DNA from 3 places in the Pseudomonas danubii genome. Region 2 is predicted to be linked to each of the others. Evidence: predicted binding sites of a transcription regulator. Region 2 holds the regulator's gene; each other region holds the start of a gene.
The links. Region 2 encodes sigma-54, which starts transcription at its own class of promoters, with help from an activator protein. Its sites were predicted from a motif close to ANTGGCATNNANNTTGCTNT; they were not measured.
Positions count from the first base shown of each region.

Region 1: a site for sigma-54 is predicted at 6,403-6,422, ahead of flgB (flagellar basal body rod protein FlgB). Genes of this name have one in related genera too.
Region 3: a site for sigma-54 is predicted at 2,828-2,847, ahead of PFZ56_RS00940 (pilin). Genes of this name have one in related genera too.

Region 1 is NZ_CP116502.1:6,186,175-6,196,415, reverse strand. Features, by position in the region: gene PFZ56_RS27800 (glutamine synthetase family protein) at 1-244, shown strand, start outside; gene PFZ56_RS27795 (MFS transporter) at 318-1,685, shown strand; gene PFZ56_RS27790 (flagellar brake protein) at 1,743-2,489, opposite strand; gene PFZ56_RS27785 (flagella synthesis protein FlgN) at 2,586-3,053, opposite strand; gene flgM (flagellar biosynthesis anti-sigma factor FlgM) at 3,102-3,419, opposite strand; gene flgA (flagellar basal body P-ring formation chaperone FlgA) at 3,571-4,332, opposite strand; gene PFZ56_RS27770 (chemotaxis protein CheV) at 4,408-5,340, shown strand; gene cheR (protein-glutamate O-methyltransferase CheR) at 5,385-6,212, shown strand; gene flgB (flagellar basal body rod protein FlgB) at 6,464-6,871, shown strand; gene flgC (flagellar basal body rod protein FlgC) at 6,875-7,318, shown strand; gene flgD (flagellar hook assembly protein FlgD) at 7,334-8,065, shown strand; gene flgE (flagellar hook protein FlgE) at 8,095-9,438, shown strand; gene PFZ56_RS27740 (ribonucleoside-diphosphate reductase subunit alpha) at 9,775-10,241, opposite strand, start outside.
Region 2 is NZ_CP116502.1:2,250,875-2,261,115, forward strand. Features, by position in the region: gene PFZ56_RS10400 (superoxide dismutase) at 1-261, shown strand, start outside; gene PFZ56_RS10405 (ZIP family metal transporter) at 295-1,188, shown strand; gene PFZ56_RS10410 (HPr family phosphocarrier protein) at 1,218-1,490, opposite strand; gene rapZ (RNase adapter RapZ) at 1,507-2,364, opposite strand; gene ptsN (PTS IIA-like nitrogen regulatory protein PtsN) at 2,367-2,831, opposite strand; gene hpf (ribosome hibernation-promoting factor, HPF/YfiA family) at 2,844-3,149, opposite strand; gene PFZ56_RS10430 (RNA polymerase factor sigma-54) at 3,275-4,768, opposite strand; gene lptB (LPS export ABC transporter ATP-binding protein) at 4,951-5,676, opposite strand; gene lptA (lipopolysaccharide transport periplasmic protein LptA) at 5,676-6,221, opposite strand; gene lptC (LPS export ABC transporter periplasmic protein LptC) at 6,208-6,780, opposite strand; gene PFZ56_RS10450 (HAD family hydrolase) at 6,790-7,314, opposite strand; gene PFZ56_RS10455 (KpsF/GutQ family sugar-phosphate isomerase) at 7,314-8,288, opposite strand; gene PFZ56_RS10460 (ATP-binding cassette domain-containing protein) at 8,553-9,362, shown strand; gene mlaE (lipid asymmetry maintenance ABC transporter permease subunit MlaE) at 9,362-10,159, shown strand; gene mlaD (outer membrane lipid asymmetry maintenance protein MlaD) at 10,159-10,241, shown strand, end outside.
Region 3 is NZ_CP116502.1:189,778-200,018, forward strand. Features, by position in the region: gene PFZ56_RS00930 (DUF748 domain-containing protein) at 1-1,583, shown strand, start outside; gene PFZ56_RS00935 (BON domain-containing protein) at 1,769-2,125, opposite strand; gene PFZ56_RS00940 (pilin) at 2,365-2,781, opposite strand; gene PFZ56_RS00945 (type II secretion system F family protein) at 3,007-4,224, shown strand; gene PFZ56_RS00950 (A24 family peptidase) at 4,227-5,099, shown strand; gene coaE (dephospho-CoA kinase) at 5,096-5,719, shown strand; gene yacG (DNA gyrase inhibitor YacG) at 5,716-5,919, shown strand; gene PFZ56_RS00965 (hypothetical protein) at 5,939-6,154, opposite strand; gene PFZ56_RS00970 (energy-coupling factor ABC transporter permease) at 6,218-6,907, opposite strand; gene PFZ56_RS00975 (FAD/FMN-containing dehydrogenase) at 6,904-7,371, opposite strand; gene PFZ56_RS00980 (DUF1780 domain-containing protein) at 7,517-8,146, shown strand; gene PFZ56_RS00985 (DUF3094 family protein) at 8,335-8,508, shown strand; gene PFZ56_RS00990 (NAD(P)/FAD-dependent oxidoreductase) at 8,569-9,867, shown strand; gene PFZ56_RS00995 (proline iminopeptidase-family hydrolase) at 9,929-10,241, opposite strand, start outside.

The DNA of each region.
Region 1 (10,241 bases), 2.8 Mb from region 2:
CGGGATCGAGAATGAGCTTGAACCCACGGCAGCGATCCAGGGCGAGTTCGAGGTTCCGGACAATCTGTCGCTGCCTTGTACCTTGCATGCGGCGCTGGAGCGTCTGAAGCGTAGTCAGTTGGCAAGGGAACTGTTCGGCACTGAGTTCATCGAAGGCTACATCGCTTCGAAGACCATGGAGTTGACCAGCTTCTTTGATGAAATCACTCCCTGGGAGCGGCGTGTGCTAGCGGCCCAGGCATAACCGAACCGTCGCTGGTCGGGCCCTGATTTGCCAAGGGTCCGACACCTCATTCAAGGAGCCGCTCGGAACGCCGATGCGCCAAATCTGGAAATCCTTTCGAGCGCTTTATTTCGCCTCGCTGATGATGTTGATCGGCTCGGGTCTGCTCAGCACTTATCTGGCTCTTCGCCTGGCCGCCGACCATGTCGATGGCCTGTGGGTGGGTGCCTTGATGGCGGCCAACTATTTCGGCCTGGTATTGGGGGGCAAGCTGGGGCACCGGTTGATTGCCCGGGTCGGGCATATCCGCGCCTACGCTACCTGTGCCGGGATCGTCGGGGCGGCGGTGCTCGGGCACGGATTGGTGGACTGGCTGCCGGCCTGGCTGGTGCTGCGGATGATCGTCGGCCTGGGAATGATGTGCCAGTACATGGTCATCGAAAGCTGGCTCAACGAGCAGGCCGACGCCAATCAGCGCGGGCTGGTGTTCAGCGGCTACATGATCGCCTCTTACCTGGGGCTGGTTCTGGGTCAGTTGATTCTGGTCATGCATCCCGCTTTGGGGCTGGAACTGTTGATGCTGGTGGCCCTGTGCTTTGCCCTGTGCCTGGTGCCGGTGGCCATGACCCGGCGTATTCACCCGGCGCCTCTGCATCCGGCGCCGATGGAGCCGCGCTTCTTTATCAAGCGAGTTCCCCAGTCACTGAGTACCGTGCTGGGATCGGGGTTGATCGTGGGTTCCTTCTATGGCCTTGCGCCGCTCTATGCGTCGCAGCAGGGCTTGAGTACCGAGCAGGTCGGTCTGTTCATGGGGAGCTGCATTTTTGCCGGTCTGGTGGTGCAGTGGCCATTGGGCTGGTTGTCCGATCGCTATGATCGGGCGTTGTTGATTCGCTGCTTCGCGCTGTTCCTGGCGGTGGTGGCCTTGCCTCTGGCGATCCTGCCGTCGGTCCCCCTGGAGATGCTCTTTGTCCTCGGGTTCCTTTGTTCCCTGGTGCAGTTCTGTCTCTATCCGTTGGCGGTGGCTTTCTCCAATGACCACGTGGAAAGTGATCGTCGGGTGTCGCTGACGGCGATGCTGCTGGTGACCTATGGCGTGGGGGCGAGCATCGGTCCGTTGGCGGCTGGGGTACTGATGAAGTTGTTCGGCAGTCAGATGCTGTATGCCTTCTTCAGTTTCTTTGCCCTGGTCCTGGTCTGGAGGATCCGGCCGAAGGCGGTGACCAATCTGCATCAGGTGGATGATGCGCCGTTGCATCACGTCGCCATGCCGGACAGCATGTCCAGCTCACCTCTGGTGGCGGCCCTCGATCCACGAGTGGATGAGCAGGTGGTGCAGGATCAGATGCAGACGCCCGCGCCGGACGCCGCGCCTGCAGCGGAGCCTGAGACGCCGCAAGCGTCGGATGAGGCGCTGCCCGATGAATGCGCTCGGGATCATTTAAGCGGGGCTCGGCCCTAGAAACGAAAAACGGGCAGTTGCCGCAAGGCACTGCCCGTTTTCATTGGTGCGTGGGGCTCAGAGATCGTCTTTGTCGAAGCGCCGCGCTTCACGCTGTAACTGATAGACGAAGCGCTCTACCTGACGCTGCACCAGGCCGCTCATGTTGTGAAAGCGTACGCCGGCAAAGGTGGTGTCGATACGTTCCTCGTGATGCAGGTAACGCAGTTCGACCGGGGCGGTCATGCTGCCGAAGGGCAGGGCGGCAATAAAGCGCTCGTACACCTGGCCCAGTTGCAGGCGCGAAGAGATATCGCCGTCGAAGCGCAACTTGCAGCCGGTAGCGGAAATATCCAGCAGCTTGCCGGTCAGAGGGGACTTGAGTTTTTCGCCGCTGAGTTCGATGTCGACCAGTTGCGCCAGCTTGAGTGCGGCGCGGAAGGCGTTGCGGCGCTGGTGGTAAACCACTTCGTCCGGCAGGGTGGCCCGGTAGCAGCGACCGCCATTGGACTCGTCGAGGGTCGGCAGGCCGTTGCTTTCCCAGGCGATGCGCACGCCTTCATGAAAGCCTTCAACACGAAATGGCTCGCCCGCCAGCATGAATCGCTCACCGTCGCGGGGGATCATTTCATCGAGGGCAATCATGTTGCTGTCGCGGTCCACTTCCACCAGATAGCTCTGGAAGCGCTGGCTGCGCTCATGGAAAGTGATGATCAGCGGGTCGTGGCTCTCTTGCAGCAGCCGCAGGTTGGAGGAAATTTCCAACGCAGTGGTGAACACCTTAGGTGGCTGCGGAGCATCTTCCGCGTTTGAGGCGTTGAACACGGTTCATCAATCTCCAGACAAAATACAACTACACGCAGGGTCTGGCATTTTGCCAGCATGTTTCACGGCTTGATAGCGCGCGCTCATTTTTGGGGCTTAAGCCTGACTGAGTGGGCGGGGCTTCGCAAGCATAGAGGTAGAGCCGCGGGCGTCATAAAGAGCTGGGGGTTCGCCGCCGTTGAGGATTTTCAGCTGGTTGGCGGTGGTGGCCTGTTGAATCTGGATCGAGCGGCCGTTGAGTTCGTTGGTGGCCTGGCAGTCGGCGAGCAACTGGGTCAGCAGGTTGCCCTGCTCGAGCAGTTGATCGCCCAGGCTGGAGTGACTGGCCAGTTCTTCGAGGCCTGCACGATTGCTCGGCAGGTTCAGGCTGGCAAGGATCTCTGTGCGCTTACGGCCATGCTGTTCCAGCAATATGACCAGGGCCTGCTTCTGCGCCAGGATATCCTCCAGCAGCGGCATGTCGCGGCCGTGCAGGGCAATGGATTCGGCTCTGAGCAGCTCCAGCAGTTGTTGAGCTGGAGCAAGGTCGTCATTGATCAGTTGCAGTAGATTGATGTCGTGCATGGCTGGCCTTGGGGATTAAGCGTCCAAAAGCCTGGCGCAAGCCTGTGGCTAGCGCTGGGCTTCGAAGTTGAGCAGTTTGCTGGCTACACGGTTGCTGTCGACCTTATAGCTGCCATCGGCAATGGCTTGCTTCAACTCGGCCACGCGGGCCTTGTCGACAGCAGGCTGATCGCGCAGCTTGTCGGTGATTTTCTGCAACTGTTGAGCCTCATTGCTGAGGTGTACCGATTCCCCGCTTTTGCTGGTCTCGGCTGCAGTCGTCAGCGCAGCGGATTTGCCGGCATCGCCGGTTTCCTTGCTGGCGCTGGTACGCGTACTGCCTGTCAGTGAGGGGGAGCTGTTTAAACGGCTGAAGTCGATGACCATGATGAAGAAAACCTCTGGGTATTTGGACGCTTGCCATGTTTTCGGCCATACCCTGAAAAACTTTAGGCTCGATTGTCGACGAGCCAGCGCAGGTATCTGCGACCCGTTATCGGCCACAGTTTAGGGAACGAGCGAGTCGAGCGCCAGTTATCTACATGGCCACTTCCACCTGCCCCGGCGCGGTGACGCGAGCCTTGATCACTCGTTGCGAGTTCAGGTTCTTGACCCTGATCTGCTCGCTCAGGCCGCCGTTGGACAGTGCCTCCCCCGGCATCCGCACGTTCAGGGTGCCGCTACGTGCCGAAATCACTACCTGATCGCCCTTGCGTACTACTTCAGCCTGTTCCAGGTGACCCAGAGTAACAAGCTGGTCGGCGACCATTGGTCGGACAAGTTTCTGACCAATGGCCTGGTCCACGGAAGTCAGGTAGCCCTGATTGTTCAGGCTGATATCTCTCTCGCGCAATACCACGTCTTCTGGCTCGATGATCCCGGTGCGTTTGAGTGGGCGCGAAGTGGTGACCACTTCGCGAAACAGTTTGACCTGGGCTGGCACGAACACCGTCCAGGGTGAGCCTCCCTCGCAGCGGACCTTGACCGTTACCCGCCCCAGTGGCTGTGCTGGACTTTCCAGGCTCGCTGTCAATTCCTTGTCGCAAGCAGGCATGCGCATACGCGGATCCAGCTGGTTGACTTGGATTTCGTAGCGTCCTTCCGTTTGACTGGTAGCCAGGTAGTCTTCTACCGTGAATTCAAGAAACCCTTGAGTGACGCCGATAAGTAGATCAGGCAGGGTGACCGAATCAGCAACGGCAGGGCCGCCAGGGTTTAGGATACATAGCGCCGACATCCCGCAAAGCAATGCGCGGTAGGGGGATGTCAGGCGTCGGAAAAATGTCGTTTTGGCGTTCATAACAGTTAAAAAGCAAGCGCCGTGCCGTTTAGTGATGAGCGTGCGTCGGATCTTAAAGCTTTGGGGAGTCTGGGCATGGCTGGTGTAATGGATTCGGTAAACCAGCGCACGCAATTGGTTGGGCAGAATCGCCTGGAGTTGCTGCTGTTCCGTCTGGACGGTGAGCAACTCTACGGGATCAACGTATTCAAGGTTCGCGAGGTGCTGCAATGCCCCAAGTTGACCCTGATGCCCAAATCCAACCCTGTGGTGTGCGGTGTCGCGAATATTCGAGGGGCGACCATTCCGATCCTGGATCTGGCAATGGCCACAGGTTCGGGGGGGTTGCAGGATCAGAGCAATCCGTTCGTCATTATCACTGAGTACAACACCAAGACTCAGGGGTTTTTGGTGCGCTCGGTGGAGCGTATCGTCAATATGAACTGGGAAGAGATCCATCCGCCGCCCAAGGGCACGGGGCGCGATCACTACCTGACGGCGGTGACTCGGGTGGACAACCAGTTGGTCGAGATCATCGACGTTGAAAAGGTTCTGGCGGAAGTCGCCCCCACCTCCGAGTCTATTTCGGTGGGCGTGGTTGACGTCGAGACTCAGCACAAGGCTGTTTCCTTGCGGGTGTTGACCGTTGACGACTCGTCAGTGGCGCGCAAGCAGGTTACTCGCTGCCTGCAGACTGTGGGTGTCGAGGTGGTGGCGCTGAACGATGGCCGGCAGGCGCTGGACTACCTGCGCAAGCTGGTGGATGAGGGCAAGAAGCCGGAAGAGGAATTCCTCATGATGATTTCCGACATCGAGATGCCCGAAATGGACGGTTACACCCTCACGGCCGAGATACGTAGCGATCCACGCATGCAAAAGCTGCATATCATCCTGCATACTTCGTTGTCAGGGGTGTTCAATCAGGCGATGGTGAAGAAGGTCGGTGCCGATGACTTCCTTGCCAAGTTCCGTCCTGACGACCTGGCATCCCGGGTAGTAGACCGGATCAAAGCAGCAGACCACAGCTGAGGGCATCAGCCCCCGGCGAACATAAGATTTAAGAGGCGGCAGCATTGTCTACGGGTAATTTGGATTTTGAACAGTTCCGGGTCTTCCTGGAAAAAGCCTGTGGTATTTTGCTCGGGGAAAACAAGCAATATCTTGTCTCGAGCCGTCTCAACAAACTGATGGAACAGCAAGGCATCAAAACCTTGGGTGAGCTGGTTCAGCGGATTCAGACCCAGCCGCGCAGCGGATTGCGCGAGATGGTGGTGGATGCGATGACGACCAACGAAACCTTGTGGTTTCGTGACACCTATCCCTTCGAAGTATTGAAGAACAAGGTGCTTCCCGAAGCCATCAAGGCCAGCCCCAATCAGCGCTTGCGGATCTGGTCGGCGGCATGCTCGTCGGGGCAGGAGCCCTATTCCTTGTCGATGTCCATCGATGAGTTCGAGCGCAGCAACATGGGCCAGTTGAAGATGGGGGTGCAGATTGTTGCTACCGATCTGTCCGGGACCATGCTCAATAACTGCAAGACCGGCGAATACGACAGCTTGGCCATCGGCCGTGGTTTGTCGGCCGAGCGCCTGCAGCGCTACTTCGACCCTAAAGGGCCGGGGCGCTGGGTGGTCAAGGCGCCGATCAAGAGCCGGGTGGAGTTTCGCTCGTTCAACCTGCTGGACAGTTACGCCAGCCTTGGCAAGTTCGACATCGTGTTCTGTCGCAATGTGCTGATCTACTTCTCGGCTGAGGTCAAGAAGGACATCCTGATGCGCATTCACGGCACGCTGAAGCCTGGTGGTTACCTGTTCCTGGGCGCTTCCGAAGCGCTCAATGGTCTGCCGGATCATTATCAGATGGTGCAATGCAGCCCTGGAATCATCTACCAGGCGAAATGATGGGTGGTGCAGCAATAGAAAAGGAGGCCTCAGGGCCTCCTTTTTTGTGGGTGCCATTTTATCGGGTGGCCGGGCGAAAAGCGGCAGGTCGATTGCCGCTTTGCCGGCGTTTCGCGGAAATCCATTGCCGCTTTTCTGGCATTGCCGCCTTGCCGCTGCCGTAGAACCCTTGATTTATGGGGGTCTTTGACTTGGCACGTAGCTTGCTAAGTCAAGCTTACGAAAAATCAGGTCACCCAAAGGTTTCCGACATGAGCATCAGCTTCGATAAAGCGCTCGGTATTCACGAACAAGCTCTTGGCTTTCGCGCCAAGCGTGCCGAAGTGCTGGCCAACAACATCGCCAACGCCGACACCCCGAACTACAAGGCTCGGGATCTGGATTTCTCCGCTGTGCTCGCCGAGCAGAACGAAAAGGTCAAGAGCGGCAGCTTCGCGTTGAACATGACCAACACCCGGCATATCGAAGCCCAGGGCCTGAGCAGTGGCGCCGAATCGCTGCTGTATCGCACGCCGATGCAACCCTCGATCGACCAGAACACCGTGGATGCCCAGTTGGAGCAGTCGAGCTACGCACAGAACTCGGTGGACTTCCAAGCCAGCTTCACGCTGCTCAACAGCAAATTCAAAGGGCTGGTTGCAGCCCTGCGCGGAGAGTAATCCATGTCCCTTGCCAGTGTTTTCAATATTGCCGGTAGTGGCATGAGCGCTCAGACCACTCGTCTGAACACCGTCGCCAGTAACATCGCCAACGCCGAGAGCGTGTCGTCGAGCATCGACCAGACTTACCGCGCTCGTCATCCGGTGTTTGCCACCATGTTCCAGGGCGCCCAGAGCGGTGGCAGCGATTCGCTGTTCCAGAACCAGGATGCTGCAGGCCAAGGCGTTCAGGTGCTGGGCGTGGTGGAAGACCAGAGCAATCTGGAAGCTCGCTACGAACCGAATCATCCGGCTGCAGATGCCAAGGGCTACGTCTTCTACCCCAATGTCAACGTGGTGGAAGAAATGGCCGACATGATTTCCGCCAGTCGCTCGTTCCAGACCAACGCTGAAATGATGAATACCGCCAAAACCATGATGCAGAAGGTCCTGACCCTGGGTCAGTGATAAGGGGCGAAGCCAATGAGCGTTACTGATACCACCAGCGGTCCGTCCCTCAAGGATGTACTGGCCAACTCGTCGAAGAAGACCGCGAAAACCACCAGCGCCGACGGCCTGGCGGCAGCGACGAACAGCGCCACCGGCAAGCAGGCCCTGGGCAAGGACGCGTTCCTCAAGTTGCTGGTGACCCAGCTGAACAACCAGAACCCGCTGGATCCACAGGACAACAGTGCGTTCGTTGCCCAGTTGGCGCAGTTCTCCACCCTGGAAGGGATCACGACCCTTAATACCTCGGTGAACTCCATCACTGGCAATTACAAATCCTCTCAGGCTCTGCAGGCTTCGTCCCTGGTAGGTCGCTCGGTGATCGTCCAGTCCGGCACCACACAGGTTGACACCAGCAAGAGCATGACCGGTTCGGTGACCGTTCCGTCCAGCGTCAGCTCGGTCAAGGTGACCATCACCGACAAGGATGGCAACACCGTCAAGACCATCGACATGGGCAGCCAGAAGGCCGGCAACGCCAGTTTTGTCTGGGATGGCACCATGACCGATGGCACCAAGGCGGCCCCGGGTAACTACACCTTCAAGGCCAGCACCACCATTGATGGCAAGGGCACTGACCTGATCACCTACCTGCCGGCGACGGTCAACAGCGTCACCATCAGCCAGACCGGCGGAGAGTTGATGCTGAACCTGGCAGGAATGAGCAGCCCGATTGCCCTGTCCAAAGTACAAACCATTGGTATCTAGAGCCGACTAACCGGCACAAGGAGTGGAATATGTCTTTCAATATCGGCCTTAGCGGTCTCTACGCTGCCAACAAACAGCTGGACGTCACCGGTAACAACATCGCCAACGTCGCGACCACCGGTTTCAAATCTTCCCGCGCAGAATTCTCCGACGTTTACTCGGCCACCAAGCTGGGCAGCGGTACTCAGGTGATTGGTAACGGCGTACGCCTGTCCAACGTTTCTCAGCAGTTCACTAACGGTGATATCAACAACACCGGCAACGTGCTGGACATGGGCATTCAGGGGCAGGGCTTCTTCGTGCTCAGCACCAATGGCTCGCTGACCTACACCCGTGCCGGTACCTTCAAGACCGACAAGGAAGGCTTCATCACCAACAGTGATGGCACTGCGCGCCTGCAAGGTTATGCCGTAGATGCCAACGGCAAGATCATCAACGGTGTACTGACCGACCTGCGGATCGATACCTCGAACCTGGCGCCCAAGCCAACCGACTCGATCTCCTCGACGATCAACCTGAACTCCGATTCGACTCCGATCAATGTGGCCTCGACCGCTCCGGCCTATGTGTTCAATCCGACCGACAACACCACCTACACCAAGTCGTTCAGTACCCCGGTGTATGACTCTCAGGGCAACAAGCACGTCATGGATCAGTACATGATCAAGACGCCGAACCCCAATGAGTGGCAAACCTACACGCTGATTGATGGTCGCAACCCGGACGGTACTGCATTCACCATGGCCAACCAGTCGCCGATCACCATGACGTTCGACTCGTCGGGCAAGCTCAGCACCATTACCCCGCCAGCTGCGCCAGGGACTACGCCGTACACCATAGCCGGCAACAAAATTGTCATGTCGGCTGCCGCCTGGACTCCGGGTACCGTCACCAATGGCGTATTCGCCCCTAACGGCGCCAAGCCTGCGGCGAACGGTGTCAGCATCGACATGACCAAAACCGGTTCGGTGTTCGGCGAAAGCACCCGCTCGATCATCGCGCAGAACGGCTACTCCACTGGCCAGATCAGCAGCCTGACCATCGATGGCACCGGTGTGATGCTGGCCAACTTCAGCAACGAGCAGACCAAGGCGATCGGTCAGATTTCCCTGGCCAGCTTCACCAACGAGCAAGGTCTGCAGCCGGTAGGCGGCACTCAGTGGAAAGAGACCTACTCGTCCGGTATTCCAGGTTATGACGCACCGAAGACTGGCACCCTGGGAGCGATCCAATCCAACTCCCTGGAAGAGTCCAACGTCAACCTGACCAACGAGTTGGTGAACCTGATCAAGGCGCAGAGCAACTATCAGGCGAACGCCAAGACCATCTCCACTCAGAGCACCATCATGCAGACCATCATCCAGATGACCTGATACCGGTTCGCTTGAGCGCTACACAAAAAGCCCCTCGATGAGGGGCTTTTTCATGCCTGTTTGCTGCCATCCGGTTCCTTTATTGGTGTTGGGTTCGTAGGCGTGCGCTGGTGGGGGGCTTTGCAGGCGTGCAAGCTTGTATCGCAGGTGGCTGGCTTGTTGTCGGGGCTGGCTTGCCAGTGAAGGCGTCCTCGAGGCTTGCGCACGCTTGGATGGTGAGGCTTGTTCATTGCTAAGCCGGCTTCTACAGCTTTGTTGCGGGCAAAAGAAAACCCCCGATAAGCCGCAGGCCTATCGGGGGTTGGCACAGGCGCCATGGGCGCCTGTCAGCTCAGCTTATTGGCAAGCTTCGCAATCCGGCTCGTCGATGGCGCAAGCCTTCGGCACTGGAGCAGGGCCGGCAGGCGCTGCCAGGACCGAGTCGTCACCGTGGTTGCCGCCGCTGGAGACAGCGTTCAGCTTGCCGGTGTTGATGGTCGACTTCTCGGTGCTGGTAGCGGCCAGGGCACGGAGGTAGTAAGTGGTTTTCAGGCCACGGTACCAAGCCATGCGGTAGGTCACGTCCAGCTTCTTGCCCGAGGCGCCGGCGATGTACAGGTTCAGCGACTGAGCCTGGTCGATCCACTTCTGGCGACGGCTGGCAGCGTCGACGATCCACTTGGTTTCCACTTCGAAGGCGGTCGCGTAGAGCTCTTTGAGTTCTTGCGGGATGCGCTCGATCTGTTGCACCGAACCGTCGTAGTACTTCAGGTCGTTGATCATCACCGAGTCCCACAGACCGCGAGCCTTGAGGTCGCGAACCA
Region 2 (10,241 bases):
TTCACCAAGGCTGCGCTGACCCGTTTCGGCAGTGGCTGGGCCTGGCTCAGCGTGACTCCGGAGAAAAAGCTGCTGGTGGAAAGCAGCGGTAACCAGGACAGCCCGCTGATGAATGGCAACACGCCGATTCTCGGTCTGGACGTGTGGGAGCACGCCTACTACCTGCGTTATCAGAACCGTCGGCCGGAATACATCAATGCGTTCTACAACGTGATCAATTGGCCGGAAGTCGCTCAACGCTATCAGGCCGCGATGGCCTGATACCTCCTTTCATAACAAGACCTAAGGCCGACTATGGGCACTGAAACACTGGCGATCAGCAGCGGACGGATGTTTCGTTATGCCTTCGGTTCGCTGTTGCTGTTGGCGGGCACTGCGCTGCTGGTGGCTCAAGGGCTGAGCTGGCTGGATCTGGAACCAAGGTTGTTGCGCGCCTTGCAGGGTGGCTCGATCTGCGCGTTGGGCACGGCACTGGGGGCGGTCCCGGTGCTGGTGATCCGCAGAATGCCGATGGCCGTGAGCGATACGTTGCTGGGTTTTGGCGCTGGGGTGATGCTGGCGGCGACGGCGTTTTCGCTGATTGTTCCCGGTATTGCCGCTGCTCAAGACTTGGGCTTGTCTGCCTGGGGCTCCAGTGGCCTGGTTTGCGCCGGCATCATGCTGGGGGCTTTTGGCTTGTTCCTGGTGGATCGCAAGGTGTCGGGAGCCAGCCCCGAAGTGCTGGTAGGTACGGCGGAGCATCCGGTGATTGCGCCACGCATCTGGCTGTTTGTCTTTGCCATCATTGCCCACAACATTCCGGAAGGCATGGCGGTGGGGGTGTCGGCAGGGGGCGGCATGGCGGATGCGGACAGCTTGGCCATGGGTATTGCCCTGCAGGATGTGCCGGAGGGGTTGGTGATCGCTCTGGTGCTGGCGGGGGCGGGGATGTCGCGGGTCAGGGCATTTCTGATTGGCGCCGCTTCAGGCTTGGTGGAGCCGGTCTTTGCCTTGCTCTGTGCCTGGTTGGTCAGTCTGGCGCAGGTGCTGCTGCCGCTGGGTTTGGCCCTGGCGGCGGGAGCCATGTTGCTGGTGGTGACTCATGAAGTCATTCCCGAGTCCCGTCGCAATGGTCACGAAAAGCTTGCCAGCCTCGGATTGTGCATCGGCTTTTGCCTGATGATGGTGATGGATACGGCGCTCGCCTGAGGGCCGTTTGGCGAGTGGCCCGCAGGGGCTTACTCGCCCTCGTCGAAGTAGTTGTTGATCAATGCCACCAGCGCATTCAGCGCTTCCTGTTCTTGCTCGCCTTCGGTCTTCAGATGGATCTTGGTGCCCTTGCCTGCGGCGAGCATCATCATGGCCATGATGCTTTTGCCGTCCACCATTGACTCCGGGCTCCTGCCGGCGCGGATCTGGCAGGGGAACTGTCCCGCTACACCGACGAATTTGGCTGAGGCGCGGGCGTGCAAACCCAGTTTGTTGATGATCTCGATTTCCAGAGCTGGCATCGCGGGGTAGATCCTTTCAGCTAAGGTCGCGGTGGCGAACCTGGACGTTCTTCAGGGTTTTTTGCAACACCTTGCCCAGGCGCTCGGTCAGGTACACGGAGCGGTGATGTCCGCCGGTGCAGCCAATGGCAATGGTCACGTAGGCGCGGTTGCTGGCAGCGAAGCGTGGCAGCCACTTGAGCAGATAGCTTTCGATGTCCTGGAACATTTCTTCGACATCGGGCTGTGCGGCCAGGTATTCGGCCACGGGAGCGTCCAGACCGGATTGGGCGCGCAGTTCGGGCTTCCAGTACGGATTGGGCAGGCAGCGCACGTCAAACACCAGGTCGGCGTCCACCGGCATGCCGCGCTTGAAACCGAAAGACTCCACCAGGAACGCGGTCCCGGGTTCGGGTTGGTTCAGCAGGCGCAGCTTGATGGTGTCCCGCAACTGGTAGAGGTTCAGATTGGTGGTGTTGACCTTGAGGTCGGCCAGATCGACGATCGGCCCCAGCAGTTGAGTCTCATCGTGGATGGCTTCAGCCAGCGAGCGATTGGCACTGCTCAGCGGGTGGCGCCGCCGGGTTTCCGAGAAACGCTTGAGCAGGGTTTCCTCATCGGCGTCCAGATAGAGCACGTCGCACTGGATATGCCGGCTGCGCACTTCTTCCAGCAACTCGGGGAAGCGCGACAGATGGCTGGGCAGGTTTCGGGCGTCGATGGAAACCGCTACCAGAGGTTGTGCCAGTTCCGTGTGAATCAACGCGCGCTCGGCCAGCTCGGGCAGCAAGCCGGCGGGAAGGTTGTCGATGCAGTAGTAGCCGTGGTCCTCAAGAACATCGAGGGCGGTGCTTTTACCTGAGCCGGAGCGGCCGCTGACAATGATCAAGCGCATGGTTACTGACCGTTTTGCTCGTCCAGGACAACCTGATACAAGGCTTCATTGCTGGTGGCACTGCGCAGCCGGTCACGGACTTCCTTGCGATCGAGCATGCTGGCGATCTGCCGGAGCAGTTCCAGGTGTGCGTCGGTAGCGGCTTCCGGAACCAGGAGGACGAACAGCAGATCCACGGGTGCACCGTCGATGGCGTCGAAATCGATCGGAGCGTCCAGGTGCATCAATGCACTGATAGGCGACTCACAGCCTTTGAGGCGGCAGTGGGGAATGGCGATGCCGTTGCCAAAACCGGTGGAACCGAGTTTTTCACGGGCGATCAGGCTCTCGAAGACATCCTGCATCTCCAGATCAGGCACTTCGCGGCTGATCAGGTTGGCAATTTGTTCGAGGGCGCGTTTTTTACTGCCGCCCGGCACGTTCACCAGGGAACGGCCGGGGGTCAGGATGCTTTCAAGTCGGATCATGAGAGGGGAGTGTTAGCGACCCGTGCCTTGGAGAAGGTGGAGTTGCTTTTCCTTATGCTTTTTCAGTTGGCGGTCAAGCTTGTCCGTGAGCAGGTCGATTGCGGCATACATATCGTCATGTTCTGCATTGGCGACGACCTCCCCACCGTGGATGTGCAGGGTGGCTTCGATTTTCTGCTTCAGCTTCTCGACAGCCATGGTGACCTGCACATTGGTAATCTTGTCGAAGTGCCGCTCCAGCCGGTCGAGTTTCTCGCCGATGTAAGCGCGCAGAGGTTCAGTCACTTCGAGTTGGTGTCCACTGATGTTGACTTGCATACAGCTTCTCCTTCGTTGCCAGTGCATAACGCGACAGGCTGGGTTGCCTGCCACCTAGACCGCGTTTGAAACCGACTTTCGGCCTGTTTCAAACACACTCTGAAACGCTGTGGCCAGCCCTGCGGCTACATCAACCGCTTCCGTTCGCTGGAAGGCGCGATCCCAAGGGATTCGCGGTACTTGGCGACGGTACGACGGGCTACCTGAATGCCTTGTGCCTCCAGTAAACCAGCGATCTTGCTGTCACTCAACGGCTTTTTCTGATTTTCCGCAGCCACCAGTTTTTTGATGATCGCGCGGATCGCCGTGGACGAGCATTCGCCGCCTTCGGAGGTGCTGACGTGGCTGGAGAAAAAGTATTTCAGTTCATATATGCCCCGGGGGGTATGCATGAATTTTTGCGTGGTTACACGGGAAATGGTCGATTCGTGCATGCCCACAGCTTCAGCGATGTCATGCAGAACCAGAGGTTTCATGGCTTCGTCGCCGTACTCCAGGAAGCCTCGTTGGTGCTCGACGATCTGAGTGGCGACTTTCATCAGGGTTTCGTTGCGGCTCTGCAGGCTCTTGATGAACCAGCGAGCTTCCTGCAACTGATTGCGCATGAAGGTGTTGTCGGCACTGGTGTCGGCGCGGCGAACAAAGCCGGCGTACTGTGCGTTGACCCGCAGGCGTGGCACGGACTCCTGATTCAGCTCCACCAGCCAGCGCTCGTTGTCCTTGCGCACGATGACGTCCGGGACCACGTATTCGGCTTCGCTGGATTCGATCTGTGAGCCCGGGCGCGGGTTGAGGCTTTGCACCAGTTCGATGACCTGGCGCAGCTCGTCTTCCTTGAGCTTCATGCGGCGCATCAGCTGGCTGTAGTCGCGACTGCCCAGGAGGTCGATGTAGTCACTGACCAGGCGCTGGGCTTCGCTCAGCCAGGGAGTTTTCGCTGGCAGTTGGCGCAGTTGCAGCAGCAGGCATTCACCCAGGTTGCGGGCGCCGATGCCGGCTGGCTCGAATTGCTGGATGCGGTGCAGGACGGCTTCGATCTCGTCCAGCTCGATGTCCAACTCCGGATCGAAGGCCTCGAGAATCTCTTCAAGGGTTTCGTCCAGGTAACCCTGATTGTTGATGCAATCGATCAGGGTCACGGCGATCAGGCGGTCGGTATCCGACATTGGCGCCAGGTTCAGTTGCCAGAGCAGGTGGCTTTGCAGGCTCTCGCCGGCCGATGTGCGAGTGGTGAAGTCCCATTCATCATCATCACTGCTGGGCAGGCTGCTGGCGCTGGTCTGGTAGACGTCTTCCCACGCGGTGTCCACCGGTAGCTCGTTGGGGATGCGTTCGTTCCATTCGCCTTCCTCGAGGTTATCCACCGTGGGGGCGGTTTCCTGGTAGGAGGGTTCCTGAATCTCGGTGTTGGGTTTGGACTCGGTGTTGTCGGCCAAGGGGTCGCTGTTGTCGAAGTCTTCGCCATCTTCCTGGCGTTCGAGCATCGGGTTGGACTCCAGGGCCTCCTGGATTTCCTGTTGCAGGTCCAGGGTCGACAATTGGAGCAGGCGGATGGCCTGTTGCAGCTGCGGTGTCATCGTCAGCTGCTGGCCCATTCTCAGGACTAGCGATGGTTTCATGGCAGGGGCTTAACACCTTATTTGCCGGCGCACATGCGCCATCCACTACAGGGCGCCGGAGCGCCAAACATAAGCAAATTATATGCCTGAAACTGAAGTGTTTGCCTAGAGCGCTGTAACAATAAAATCAGTAGGGATTTATTGTTCCTGGCGCTCTGGCATCTAGCCCGACACCTCAGCCTTTACAGGCGGAACTCATGGCCCAGGTAGACTTCCTTGACCAATTCGTTGGCCAGGATGGTCTCGGAGTCGCCTTCGGCAATCAGTTGCCCGTCATTGACGATATAGGCGGTTTCACAGATGTCCAGGGTTTCGCGGACATTGTGGTCGGTGATCAGCACCCCGATGCCCTTGGCCTTCAGGTGGTGGATGATCTGCTTGATATCGCCGACCGAGATCGGGTCCACGCCGGCGAAGGGTTCGTCCAGCAGGATGAACTTGGGCGCGGTGGCCAGGGCGCGGGCGATTTCCACGCGACGGCGCTCACCACCGGACAGGCTCATGCCGAGGTTGTCGCGGATATGGTTGATGTGGAACTCCTGCAGCAGGCTTTCCAGTTCCTGGCGACGGCCGGCCTTGTCGAGTTCCTTGCGGGTCTCGAGGATGGCCATGATGTTGTCGGCCACCGACAGCTTGCGGAAGATCGAGGCTTCCTGTGGCAGGTAGCCGATGCCGGCGCGGGCGCGACCGTGCATCGGTTGGTGGCTGACATCCAGGTCGTCGATCAGGACGCGGCCCTGGTCGGCCTGGACCAGGCCGACGATCATGTAGAAACAGGTGGTCTTGCCGGCGCCGTTGGGGCCGAGCAGGCCGACGATCTGGCCGCTGTCGATGGACAGGCTGACATCACGCACGACCTGACGGCTCTTGTAGCTCTTGGCCAGGTGCTGAGCTTTCAGAGTTGCCATTACTGGGCCTTTTGCTCGTCGGTTTTCTTTTTCGGCTGGATGACCATGTCGATCCGCGGACGTGGCGCGGTGACCGAGCTGCCATTGGCGCGACCGGCGTTAGCCACTTGCTTGACGGTGTCGTAGACGATCTTCTCGCCTTCGGTGGTGTTGCCGTCGTTGATGACCTTGGCTTTGTCGATCAGCACGATGCGATTCTGCTGAGCGTGGTACTGGATGGTCACGGCGTAGGCCTGAACCGGTTTCGGGTCGGTCTGCTTCTGCAGCTGCTCGAAGTAGGCGAGGTTGCCCACCGACGTCACTACGTCGATTTCGCCGCTCTGGGCTCGGGTGATGGTCACGGTGTTGCCAGTGATCTTCATCGAACCCTGGGTGATGATCACATCGCCCTTGTAGGTGGCTACGCCGTTCTTATCGTCCAACTGGGCGTCGTCGGCCTGGATGCGGATTGGCTGTTGGCTATCGTTCGGCAGAGCCCAGGCGCTCACGCTTCCCAGTGCTGCGCCCAGACTGAGCAAAATAGGGAGGGTTTTAACGAGCCTCATACTGTCCTCTTACGTTCGATAGCAGGTTCATCCTGCCGTCTTTCAAATACGCTTTCATTCCCTTGGCCGTAGTCACGCCGCCGGCGCCGTCGATTCTAACGGCTTGCTCGGTCTGCGCATATTGCTTCTGCGGGAATACTGTCATGCGGCTGGTGGTGATCAGCAGGTTGCGGTTGCGCTCATCAGTGCGGGAAACCCGTACCGAATCGATCAGCTCGACCTCGGTGCCGTCCGGATTGACTTCGCCGCGCTCGCTCTGGACGTGCCAGGGGAAAGTGGTGCCGCGGTACATCTGCAGGTCCGGCTTGGTCAGCAGCGTCACTTCGCTGGCCTTGACGTGCTCCACTTTGTCCGAGGTCATTTCGTACTGCAGCTTGCCGTCAGGAAGGTACTGCACGCTGCGAGCGTTGATCACGTAATAGTCGATGGCGTTGTCGTCGACCTGCACTACCGGCTTGTCGAGGAAGCGCTCAGGGCTGATGTTCCAGTAACCGACCGCCGCGAACAGCAGGGCGATGATCCCGAATATCAGGATGTTGCGAATCTTTTTACTCAGCATGGGAGGGCTCTATAAATAAGCGGCGTTGGCTGCTTCAAGGCGGTCCTGGGCTTGCAGGATCAGCTCGCAGAACTCCCGGGCAGCGCCTTCGCCACCGCGGGCTACAGTGATGCCATGGGCGTGTTCGCGGACAAAGCCGGCTGCGTTGGCCACCGCCATGCCCAGGCCGACACGGCGGATCACCGGCAGGTCGGGCAGGTCGTCGCCCAGATAGGCGACCTGTTCATAGCTTAGGCCCAGTTGGGCAAGAAGTTCGTCCAGCACCACCAGCTTGTCTTCACGACCCTGGTAGAGGTGGGGAATCCCCAGGTTCTTGGCCCGGCGCTCCACCACAGGGGTCTTGCGCCCGCTGATGATCGCCGTCTGCACCCCGGCGGCCATGAGCATCTTGATGCCTTGGCCGTCGAGGGTATTGAACGTCTTGAACTCGCTGCCGTCCTCAAGGAAGTACAGGCGACCGTCGGTCAGTACGCCGTCGACGTCGAAAACCGCCAGCTTGATGTTTTTACCGCGTTGCAGCAGGTCGGCACTCATTACATCACTCCCGCGCGCAGCAGATCGTGCATGTTCAAGGCGCCGATCGGCCGGTCTTCCTTGTCCACCACCACCAGGGCGCTGATTTTATGGTCTTCCATGATCTTCAGGGCTTCGGCTGCCAGCATATCGGCGCGTGCCGTCTTGCCGTGAGGGGTCATGACCGAGTCGATGGTGGCGTGATGAATATCGATGGCGCGATCCAGGGTGCGGCGCAAGTCGCCGTCGGTGAAGATCCCGGCCAGGCGGCCATCGGCCTCCAGGATCACGGTCATGCCCAGGCCCTTGCGGGTCATCTCCATGAGCGCGTCCTTGAGCAGGGTGCCCCTTTGCACGTGTGGCAACTCGGTGCCTTCATGCATCACATTCTCCACCTTGAGCAGCAGACGGCGGCCCAGGGCGCCTCCGGGATGGGAGAAAGCGAAGTCTTCGGCGGTGAACCCGCGAGCTTCCAGCAGGGCCACGGCCAGGGCATCGCCCATGACCAGGGCGGCAGTGGTCGAGGAGGTCGGCGCCAGGTTCAGCGGGCAGGCCTCGTGTTCGACATGCACATTGAGGTTGACGTCGGCGGCCTTGGCCAGCGGCGAGTCAGGGTTGCCGGTCAGGCTGATCAACTGGATGCCCAGGCGCTTGATCAAGGGCAGCAGGGTGACGATTTCGTTGGTGGAGCCGGAGTTGGAGAGGGCCAGGATCACGTCGTCGCGAGTGATCATGCCCATGTCGCCATGACTGGCTTCAGCCGGGTGGACAAAGAAAGCCGTGGTGCCGGTGCTGGCCAGGGTGGCGGCGATCTTGTTGCCGACGTGCCCGGACTTGCCCATGCCGACCACTACCACGCGGCCTTTACTGGCCAGAATCATCTCGCAAGCGCGTACGAAATCTGCATCGATATGGGGCAGCAAGCCTTCTACGGCCTGAAGTTCGAGGCGGATGGTGCGTTGTGCTGATTGAATCAGGTCGCTGGATTGGCTCATGTCTGAAATCGTATAGCCCGATGAAAAGGCGGCGATTATAGCGGTAATGAACAAATCCCTCACGCAAGTTCGTCAGCCTTTATCTGGCCGGTATTAGGATTCCTCCGATTTTGCCTGTCTTGGACCTGAACGTTCACGGCTTCGGCCTTGGGGGCTCCGTATCAGCAGTGATATAGTTCGCCGCCAGTTCGGCCTGCCCAGGGGCACGTACTCCCGGCAGGGAGCCAAGCGTCCGAGTGATAGGCTGCATCGCAAGGAGTTTAGATGAGTGCCGATAACGCCTACGCGGTCGAGCTGAAGGGACTGTCCTTCAAGCGCGGTACGCGCAGCATTTTCAATAACGTGGATATCCGTATTCCGCGGGGCAAGGTCACCGGCATCATGGGGCCTTCAGGCTGCGGAAAAACCACCCTGTTGCGCTTGATGGGCATGCAATTGCGGCCCAGCAGCGGCGAAGTGTGGGTCAACGGCCAGAATCTGCCTACCCTCTCGCGCAGCGATCTGTTCGATGCACGCAAGCAAATGGGCGTTCTGTTCCAGAGCGGCGCGCTGTTCACCGACCTGGACGTGTTCGAGAACGTGGCCTTTCCGCTGCGGGTACATACCGAGCTGCCGGACGAAATGATTCGTGACATCGTGCTGCTCAAGCTACAGGCGGTGGGCCTGCGCGGTGCCGTCGACCTGATGCCCGACGAGCTGTCCGGCGGCATGAAGCGTCGGGTCGCCCTGGCCCGGGCCATCGCCCTGGACCCGCAGATTCTCATGTACGACGAGCCTTTCGTGGGCCAGGACCCGATTGCCATGGGCGTCCTGGTGCGCTTGATTCGCCTGCTCAACGATGCCCTGGGCATTACCAGCATCGTGGTGTCCCACGATCTTGCGGAAACCGCGAGCATTGCCGATTACCTCTATGTGGTCGGCGATGGCCAGGTATTGGGGCAGGGAACTCCTGACGAACTGATGGACTCCGACAATCCGCGTATCCGTCAATTCATGAAGGGCGATCCCGACGGCCCAGTGCCGTTTCACTTTCCAGCGACGGATTACCGCGCAGATCTTCTGGGGAAGCGCTGATGCGCAAAATATCGCTAATCGAGAGGGTTCGCCTCTTCGGTCGCTCAGGCATCGATGTCCTGGCGGTACTGGGGCGCTCCACGCTGTTTCTGTTTCATGCGTTGCTGGGGCGCGGCGGCATTGGCGGCAGCTTTGGCCTGCTGGTCAAGCAACTGCATTCGGTGGGCGTGATGTCCCTGGTGATCATCGTCGTGTCCGGGATCTTCATCGGCATGGTGCTGGCGCTGCAGGGCTTCAACATTCTGTCCAGCTACGGTTCGGAGCAGGCCGTCGGGCAAATGGTTGCCCTGACCTTGCTGCGGGAGTTGGGCCCGGTGGTGACTGCGTTGCTGTTCGCCGGTCGTGCCGGGTCGGCGCTGACCGCGGAAATCGGCAACATGAAGTCCACCGAGCAACTCTCCAGCCTGGAGATGATCGGGGTCGATCCACTCAAGTACATCATTGCGCCGCGCCTGTGGGCCGGCTTCATTTCCCTGCCGTTGCTGGCGATGATTTTCAGCGTGGTGGGAATCTGGGGTGGTTCCTGGGTGGCTGTCGACTGGCTGGGCGTCTATGACGGTTCCTACTGGGCGAACATGCAGAACAGCGTGACCTTCACCGGTGACGTGCTCAACGGTGTGATCAAAAGTATTGTTTTTGCGTTTGTAGTGACCTGGATCGCCGTATTCCAAGGCTACGACTGTGAGCCCACTTCAGAAGGGATCAGCCGTGCCACTACCAAGACCGTGGTGTATGCCTCGTTGGCCGTACTCGGCTTGGACTTTATTCTGACCGCCTTGATGTTTGGAGATTTCTGATGCAAAACCGCACCCTGGAAATCGGTGTCGGCCTTTTTCTGCTGGCCGGCATCCTGGCTTTGCTGTTGCTTGCCCTGCGGGT
Region 3 (10,241 bases), 2.1 Mb from region 2:
GGGTCGCCCAGTCCTACATCAGCCCGTTCATTCGCCTGGAACTGCGCAGCGGCATGCTCGGCAGCGACCTGGCAGTGGACCTGAAGAAAGTCGAACCGTTGACCTTCAGCATCACCGGCCGGGCCGAAGTGGATCAGTTGCACACCCTGGACACCCTCAAGACCCGCGACTTCGTGAAGTGGAAACAAGTGGTGGTGGAGGGCCTGAACTATCAGCACGGTGACAGCCTGACCATCAGCCAGGTCAACCTGATGCAGCCTTATGCGCGCTTCATCATCAACGATGACCGCACCACCAATATCGACGACCTGCTGATTCCACAACCCGCAGGCGGCGGCAGCAAATCCTCGGGCAAACCCGCCCCAAGTTCCAGCAAGCCACTGGGTATTCACATTGGTAAAATCGCCATCAACGATGGTTCGGCCAACTTCGCCGACCTGAGCCTGACACCAAACTTCGCCACGGCAGTCCAGCAACTCAACGGGCATATCGGCACCATCGACAGCCGCCAGGCCAAGCCGGCGGAAGTCGACGTCAAGGGCAAGGTCGACCGCTACGCTCCAGTGACCATCAAGGGCAGCGTCAACCCCTTCGATCCAATGGCCGCACTGGACATCGCCACCAGCTTCAAGCGAGTGGAGTTGACCACCCTGACGCCCTATTCCGGAAAGTTCGCCGGTTTTCGTATTCGCAAGGGCCGACTCAACCTCGACTTGCACTACATGATCACCAAGGGCCAGCTCAAGGCCGAGAACAAACTGGTGGTCGAACAACTGCAACTGGGTGAAAAGGTCGACAGCCCAGACGCCGTGGACCTGCCAATTCGCCTGGCCGTAGCCCTGCTGAAAGACACCGACGGCAAGATTTCCATCGAGTTGCCAATTTCCGGCGACCTCAACAACCCACAGTTCAGCGTGATGCCAATCGTCTGGCAGACCCTGCGCAACCTGGTGCTGCGAGCCGCCCAGGCCCCCTTCAAGTTCATTGGCGGCCTGGTCACCGGCGGCGACTCTGAAGACCTGAGCAGTGTGTCTTTCGCTCCTGGCTCCAGCGAACTGAGCAAAGAGTCCGAGTCAGCCCTCACCACCCTGGCCAAGGCCCTCAAGGAGCGTCCGACCTTGCGCCTGGAGATCGAAGGCACCAGCGCCCAGAGCAGCGATGGTCCGCTGATCGCCGAACAGCGTCTGGAGCGCGAGTACCAGTACAACTACTACAAGATCCTGCAACGGCGCGGCGACAAGGTGCCGGCCCAGGCGTCCTTACTGCAGGTTCCCGAGGGCGAGAAAGCGCCATTGCTGGAAGGCATCTACCGCACCCGCCTGAAACAGCAACCTCCGGCCGAATGGACCCAGCTCAGCCGCGACGAGCGCAGTGCCAAACTGCGTGAGGGGCTGATCAAGTTCTGGAGCGGCAGCGACGTGTTGCTGCGCCAACTGGGCCAGGAACGGGCCAGCAGCATCAAGGACTTCCTGGTGGACAAGGGCCAATTGGCCGATGACCGGGTCTACTTCATCGATGCCAACCTCGGCCAGGCCGAAAGCGACGGCAAGGTGATCACTCCGCTGCACCTGGACAGCGAGTAAGGCCCGCGCCGGCCTCAAGCAGCGCCACTTCCCCGCCCAATAGAACAGGCCCCGACACAAAGTGCCGGGGCCTGTAATGATCACATCCTTGTGATCTTCCGCATGAACCTTTGAAAGAAGCGGCAGACGTATCGCTTGGCTCGTCTACCGCCCCCTCTCCCTGTCCAGGCGAGAAGCTTGGGGTCTTACTCGGCTTTCAGGCCGTCGGCAGAGACCGCTTGAACGCCTTTGATTTTCTTGGTGATTGCCACTGCTGTGGCTTTCTGCGCCTCGGTAATGGCAACAGTGGACGACAGCGAGACGACGCCCTTGTTGGTTTCAACCTTGATGTCGGTGCCAGGAATGCCTTTCTCGGTTACCAGATCGCTTTTCACTTTGGTGGTGATCCAGGTATCGGAGGTGGCCTCTTTGGCCTTGGTCACTTCACCGGCAGCCACGACCATAGGCGACTGGGTGCTTTGAGTGGTCTGCGCAAATGCTGCGTTGGACATGGTCAGGGTCAGAGCGGTAGCAGTTGCAGCAGCGATAGCGAACTTCTTCATACGAGTAACTCCTGTTCTTTTAGAAAGCCTGCGCCGTGTCCTGGCAACAGGGTTATGAGGGATGTTGCAGGTGCTGTGCCAAGTCCAGACCACATAAAAAACCCATAAAAAACAATAAGTTATAGATAACGCAAAGAATCAGCATCATGCAAAATGCATGACCACCCAACAATCTGCATGCAAGTTGCGGCTTTTTTCGACGCAGCTCATCAAGCCCACCCCCAACAGCCTGCCAGGACTCAGGTGTCGTGCGCGGCACAGCCCTTGGGCGCATAGTCGGCCTCCACTGTGGTGTTGCACGTCCATCCCGAAGCTGGCGAACGGCTCAGTACCAGAGTCTTGTTCAACACCGCCCCCGGAGCATTGAGGAGGGTACAGCCGATACTGCCTTCACCGGTGGCGGCAGTGCCCTCGGCGCTCATTCGGCAGTTCAACGTCAAGGGCGTGCCACCGGCGAGGGCCAGAGTCGGGTCGATTCCCTGATTAAGCAGGTCCTCGATATTGACCTTCAGCGCCGACGCCTCGGCCAACGCGGCCATCATCTTGGCCCGCACCTGGTACTTGGAATACAGCGGCATCGCCACTGTGGCGAGAATGCCGATGATGGCCACCACCACCAGCAATTCGATCAGGGTAAAAGCGGATTGATGTTTCATGAGTTGCCTCCTGGCAAGAATGCTCCGTGGGTAATCAGCAAGGCTTGAAGCACGCCCTGTGCCAAGGTTAGCCCCACGGAATTCAAGGCCTGCAGCGCTGATAGCCCATGGCCTTGAGTACGAGGAGTTGCACAAACTGACAAATTTCGTCATCTAGCGCCCCTATGCGTCAGGTGCCCGGCGGCTAGGCTTCAAGAAGCTCACCCCTGCATCAAGGATTGAACCATGGCGGTAAAAGCACCTGTGGCCAGCGTCTATCTCTGGCAAGGCACCGACGGCCAGGGCCACAAGTTGGCCGGCGAGCTGAGCGCTGCAAACCCGGCGCTGATCCGAGCTCAGCTGCGCAGGCAAGGCATCACTCCAACCCGGGTACGCCGCAAGCCCAGGGCCTGGCTCCGATCGGGCCAACGAATCAAGGCACGGGAGATCGCCCTGTTCACCCGGCAACTGGCAACCCTGATGCAGGCCGGAGTGCCACTGCTGCAAGCCTTCGAAATCATTGCCGAGAGCTTCGTCCAGCCATTGATGCGCCAACTGCTGGCCAGCCTCAAACGCGACATCGAGGCTGGCTCCAGCCTGGCCACGGCGCTGCGCCGACATCCGCGCCACTTTGACGAGCTGTACTGCAATCTGGTGGAGGCCGGCGAACAGTCCGGCGCCCTGGATACCCTGCTGGAACGGGTCGCCACCCATAGGGAAAAAAGCGAGAACCTCAAGGCCCGGGTAAAAAAGGCCATGGTCTATCCCGTGGCGGTGATCGGCGTGGCCGTCCTGGTCAGCAGCATCCTGCTGACCAAGGTGGTTCCCCAGTTCCAGAGCCTGTTCGCCGGGTTCAACGCCCAATTGCCGCTACTGACCCAATGGGTCATCACCCTTTCCCATGTCATCCAGAACCACGGCGGATGGTTGCTCAGCGCCGGCCTGCTGATGGGGGTAGGGATCAGGCAGGCTTATCGGCGCTCGGAGCGCCTGCGGGACAGTGTGGATCAGGGACTGCTACGCCTGCCCTTGGCCGGCCCGCTGCTGTACAAGGCCGCAGTGGCCCGCTACGCCCGTACGCTGGCCACCACCTTCGCGGCTGGCGTGCCTCTGGTCCAGGCCCTGGATTCAGTGGCCGGAGCCAGCGGCAACAAGGTCTTCAGGCAAGCGGTGGAACGCATCCGCCAACAGGTGGCCAGTGGCATGCAACTGAACTTTGCCATGCGTGCCAGCGGCGTCTTCCCTACTATGGCGATCCAGATGACCGCCATCGGTGAAGAGTCCGGAATGCTGGATCATCTGCTGGAAAAAGTCGCAGCGCATTATGAGGTCGAGGTGGACCACCTGGTCGACAGCCTGACCAGCCTCATGGAGCCGTTGATCATGGTCATCCTGGGCAGTATCGTCGGCGCCCTGGTGGTTGCCATGTACCTGCCCATCTTTCAACTCGGCACAGCGATCTGAACATGTCCTTGACTGAAGCCATGACCCTTTACCCCCTGGCCTTCGTGACTGCGGCCCTGGTACTGGGGCTGCTCGTAGGCAGCTTTCTGAACGTGCTGGTGTGGCGCCTGCCGAAAATGCTTGAACGCGATTGGCGGGCTCAAGCCCACGAAGTGCTGGGACTGCCCCCGGAGCCTGTAGCGGCGCCCTACAACCTGCTGCTGCCCCACTCCCAATGCCCCCATTGCGCACAACCGATCCGCCCCTGGCAAAACATTCCCCTGCTCAGCTATCTGTGGCTGCGGGGCCGTTGCGCCCACTGCAGGACCGCCATCAGCCCGCGCTACCCACTAACCGAACTGGCTTGCGGGCTGATCTCGGCGTACGTCGCCTGGCACTTCGGTTTTGGCTGGCCCGCGGGCCTGCTGCTGATCCTCAGTTGGGGGTTACTGGCCATGAGCCTGATCGATGCCGATCACCAACTGCTGCCAGACGTGCTGGTGTTGCCACTGCTGTGGCTGGGACTGATTGCCAATAGCTTCGAGGTACTGGCGAGCCTGGAGGATGCCCTGTGGGGCGCGGTACTCGGCTATCTGTGCCTGTGGTCAGTGTTCTGGCTGTTCAAATTGCTGACCGGCAAGGACGGCATGGGCCACGGCGACTTCAAGCTGCTAGCGATGCTTGGCGCCTGGGGCGGCTGGCAGATCCTGCCGCTGACCTTGCTCCTGTCCTCGCTGGTGGGAGCGATTCTCGGCACTGTCATGCTGCGCCTGAACCGGGCCAAGACCTCGACGCCCATCCCCTTCGGCCCCTTTCTGGCCATTGCCGGCTGGATTGCCTTGCTCTGGGGTGGTCAAATGACCGACTTCTATTTGCAGTTTGTCGGTTTCCAATGACTCGCTCCGTAAACACACCCTGGACCCTCGGCCTCACCGGCGGCATCGGCAGCGGCAAAAGCGCTGCCGCCCAGCACTTCATCGACCTGGGAGTGCATGTGATCGATGCCGATCACGCCGCTCGCTGGGTGGTGGAACCGGGCCGCCCGGCCTTGGAACAGATTGCCCAGCACTTTGGTGACGGCGTGCTGCAGGCCGACGGCCAACTGGATCGCGCGGCACTGCGCAAGCTGATCTTCGAAGTCCCCGAACAGCGTCGCTGGCTGGAGGCGCTATTGCACCCGCTGATTGCCGAGGAGATCGTCAGCCATCTGGCCCGTGCAGAATCGCCTTACGCGATCCTGGTGTCGCCACTGCTGATCGAGTCAGGCCAGTTCCGGATGACCCAACGGATTCTGGTGATCGATGTGCCGCAACAATTGCAGATCGAACGCACCTTGCAGCGCGACCAGATCAGCGAACAGCAGGTCCAGGCGATTCTCCAGGCCCAGGCCAGCCGCGAGGAGCGCCTGCGTCACGCCGACGATGTGCTGGTCAACGACCGCGATCACGCCTGGTTGCGCAGCGAGGTCGAACGCCTGCATCACTTTTACCTAACTTTGCGTGGAGGCCAGTCATGAGCCAACCCCTGACCGTCGAATGCCCAACCTGTGGCGCCCCCGTGGAATGGACCGCGACCAACACCAACCGGCCGTTCTGTTCCGACCGTTGCAAATTGATCGACCTGGGGGCCTGGGCCGCCGAGGAACACAAGATTCCAGTGAGCCCGGATGCCGAGGACGAACTGTTCTCGGAAGAACTGCCGCCCCGCGCTCACTGAGTGCTCGAACCGACGCCGATCAGGGCCGCATGAAGCTGTAGTCCTGATCGTCGTCGAGGTTCTCCGCGAGGAACTGCAGCTCGTCAGCCAGATCCTCGATGCTACGTACGCCCTTGCTCTGCTGCACCACCGCGCTGAGCAGCGCCCGCAGGCTCAAACCCGGTTCAAACCCTTCCTGCTGGGCACTGTGCAGACTGTCGCGCACTTCTTGCCGGGCCCACTGATAGACGCTCATGACCGCACTCCTGAGATTTTTGCCGAGCATGCAGCGCGGCCCCAGGCTCGGAGTTGATATGGATCAAGGGCGCGGGTCCTCATCCTTCCAGGGCGCACTGAGGTAGCGGGTGCGATTGAAGGTTTCCAGCCATTCCGGGCAGAACACCACCAGGGCGCTGATCACCATGCCGTTGATGAATGCCTCGGGAAAGATGATCAGCCACAGGTAGCCGACAAAATCCTCCAGCCATTCGGGCATGGCGAAACGCCCATCAAGCCACAAGAGCCCCAGGCCACAAAGCAGGCACAACAGCGCCGACAGGGCCGCGGCGAAGAATCCGGAGCAGAAGATATAGACGAAGGGATTGCGCGGTTGAGCCCGCTCCACCAGACCGGCACAGGCCTCGGTTACCGCCACCGGCAACAGGATCAGCAAGACGCCATTGACCCCCAGTGCCGCCAGCTCCTGCCGCCCCAGTGCCAGCAAGCCCAGCTGCGCAATCAGGCCACCGACAATCGCCAGTGGCCAATCCAGCAGTAAGGTCACCGCCGTCATGCCGATGAAGTGATAAGACACTCCAGTATCGAAATCCCGGCGCACCAACCACAGCAGAAACAACGCAAACACCGTTCCGAACAGTAGATGCTGACGGCGACTGTCGGTGAACAGCTCGACCCAGGGCGCCCGCCACACCGCCCAGATCAGAACCGGCACATACAGCAGCCAGCCGATGCTCAGGCTTGCCGGTGACAGCAGCGCCGCGCTGATCATGGCCGGGCTTTCTCCAGCGCAGTCTTCAGTTGCTCGACGGTGGTGAATTCCTGCCGAGACACCAATTGGCCGTCCTGCAACTGCAGCCACAAGACCTTGTCCTCGGCGGCAGGGTAACGAGAGGCCACACGCCCTTCGCGGTCGAGCATCACCCGGTAGGGATAATCACGCATGGCCGGAACTGCGAACATCTTGGCGATCAGCGCCGGCATGCGCTGGATATCCGCGACAAACACCCCGTGACGCGCCTGCAGATAATCCTTGGGCTTGTCCTTGAGCGCCCCGTTCACCACCTTGGCCGCGTCCATACCGCGCGCCACCAGCAGGATCTGCGCCTGTGAATCGAGGCTGTAGGCTTGATCGAACTGATCCAGCAAGGTCCAGGGTGCCAGACGCTCACCGATTTCAAGGGCCTGGGTCCACAGGGGCAACAGGCCCAGCAACAGAATTGACCAGCGTTTCACTGCACACTCCTTATCGAGGGGTAGGACGGGAAACAGTCTACACCGCCCCTGGGCAGGCTCGAGCAAGCACCGCCAGGCACCGGGTGCAGAGGTTTTTCGAGAAACGTGGTTTTTAAGGTCATATTTGAGCGCTAAGCTTGGGGATATGGATGACTCAGATTTTTTGCGCCTGCTCACCATTCAGGCCGAACAAGCCAACGCGTTTCTGTCCAATGCCCGCAAATGGGAGCGTGAGCGTTGGGTCTGCCAGCGCCTGCTGCAAGGCCTGAATATTCCCTATCGCAACGACGAATTCAGCGCCGCCGGGCAGGAACCGCCGGATGTGCTGTTTCGCGAGGCCAGTTTCGAGGTGTTCTTCGTCCTTGATGAAGGCCGCCGACTCAATGATGAATGGCGCGACGAACTGCAACGCCGGCGCAGCGCATTTTCCCTGAGCCAACTGGTACGACGCGAAGCCAAGCCCAAGCGCATCCCGGCTAACGAACTGTTGCTGCGCCTCGGGCCGACCCTGCGCAAGAAGGCCCACAACTACAAGGAGCGTGGGATGAACCTCGGGGAGCTGGACATCATCGCCTTCGCCGCCCTGAAACGTGAAGTGCTGGATCTGAACAGCCACTTCCCGCCCCCCACCGAGTACCTGCGCCAGGGCTGGCGCTCGCTGTCCCTGGTGGGACCGACCTTCGCCCGGGTGCTGTTCGCCCATCCGGATGCGCCGGAGTTCCTGCGTAGCAACCTGGGCCGCAGTATCGTTTTCGACGTCGGCATCAGTTTGTAAAGTCCGTCAATCCGCCTCGCCTGGGCATGGCGCAATATCCCGGGCAATGGTAAAAAAGCGCTCTTGCCTGCCAACGCCGGGACTTCGTCATCGAGCCCCCACGCGCAGCGGCTATGCTCGGTAAATGCTCGATTGCATCGCGCTGTAACATTCCCCTGTGTTGCGACGTCTACCTGACGAGGCCCTTTATGAGCAGCCGCCTGAACCCCGACGACCAACGCCATGTCGAAGAATACCTGCAACTGCCCCAGCACCGAGTCGAGCGCCGGCCCTTTCGGCCGTGGATGCTCCTTGTGGTGGTGGTCGTGGTGACGGTCGCCCTGGGCCTGTTGAGCCGTTTTATCAGTTACCTGACGCTATGAGCTGCATCGCGCTCGCTCGGTTGACTGCACCGATTTCTTTTAGCCTTGCGAGATATCCCCATGACTCATCGTATTGTCATCGTTGGCGGCGGCGCCGGCGGCCTGGAGTTGGCGACCCGCCTGGGTAAAACCCTGGGCAAGCGCGGCACCGCCAGTGTGATGCTGGTGGACGCCAACCTGACCCATATCTGGAAACCCCTGCTGCACGAAGTGGCCGCCGGCTCACTGAACTCCTCCGAAGACGAACTCAACTACGTTGCCCAAGCAAAATGGAACCACTTCGAGTTCCAGCTGGGCCGTATGAGCGGGCTCGATCGTCAACAGAAAAAGATCCAGTTGGCTGCCACCTATGACGAGGAAGGCACAGAACTGTTGCCGGCCCGTGAACTGGGCTACGACACCCTGGTGATCGCCGTGGGCAGTACCACCAACGACTTCGGCACCCAGGGCGCCGCCCAGCATTGCCTGTTCCTCGACACCCGCAAACAGGCCGAACGCTTCCACCAGCAACTGCTCAATCACTACCTGCGGGCCCACGCCGGGCAGACAGATGCCGTGGAACAGATCAGCGTGGCCATCGTCGGCGCCGGTGCCACCGGTGTGGAACTGGCAGCGGAACTGCACAACGCCGCCCATGAACTGGCCGCCTACGGCCTGGATCGGATCCTCCCGGAAAACATGCACATCACCCTGATCGAAGCCGGGCCACGGGTGCTGCCGGCCCTGCCCGAGCGCATCAGCGGGCCGGTGCACAAGACCCTGGAGAAACTCGGGGTCAAAGTGCTGACCAACGCTTCAGTCAGTGAGGTGACCGCCGACAGTCTGATCACCGCTGATGGCCAGACCATTCCCGCCAGCCTCAAGGTGTGGGCTGCCGGCATCCGCGCGCCGGGTTTCCTCAAGGACATCGACGGCCTGGAAACCAACCGCATCAACCAGCTCCAGGTGCTGCCAACCCTGCAGACCACCCGTGACGAGAACATCTTTGCCTTCGGCGACTGCGCCGCCTGCCCTCAACCGGGCAGCGACCGCAACGTACCGCCACGGGCCCAGGCTGCGCACCAACAAGCCTCACTGCTGGCAAAATCGCTGAAACTGCGTATCGAAGGCAAAGACCTACCGACCTACAAGTACACCGACTACGGTTCGCTGATCTCGCTCTCGCGCTTCTCGGCGGTGGGCAACCTGATGGGCAATCTCACCGGCAGCGTGATGCTCGAAGGCTGGCTGGCAAGGATGTTCTACATCTCGCTGTATCGCATGCACCAAATGGCCCTGTACGGAGTGTTCCGCACGGCGATGCTGATGCTCGGCAGCCGGATTGGACGAGGCACCGACCCACGCTTGAAGTTGCACTAAGCGCCTGAAAGTACGCCCCGCTACGCAAGGTAGTGGGGTGCACGGGCGGGCGAAGCGTGTGCTACAGACACTCATCCAGAAAGCTCACCACCGTTCCCATACAGGCAACCCGCTCCTCGATATGGGGCATGTGGCTGGAGTTCTCGAACAGTGCCCAGCGAATGTTTGGAACGTTGTCCAGATAGGGTTTGACCACTACGGGGGTTGCTTCGTCGTAACGCCCTGAGATCAGCAGGCTCGGCACCTTGATTCGCGGCAGGCGCTCGACAACGCTCCAGTCCTGCAGGTTGCTCAGGAGAGGGAAATTCCTAGCCCGCTGCGGCACACTTTCCATCGTGGTAGCGCAACATCCCCTGGAAAAAATGCGTACCACC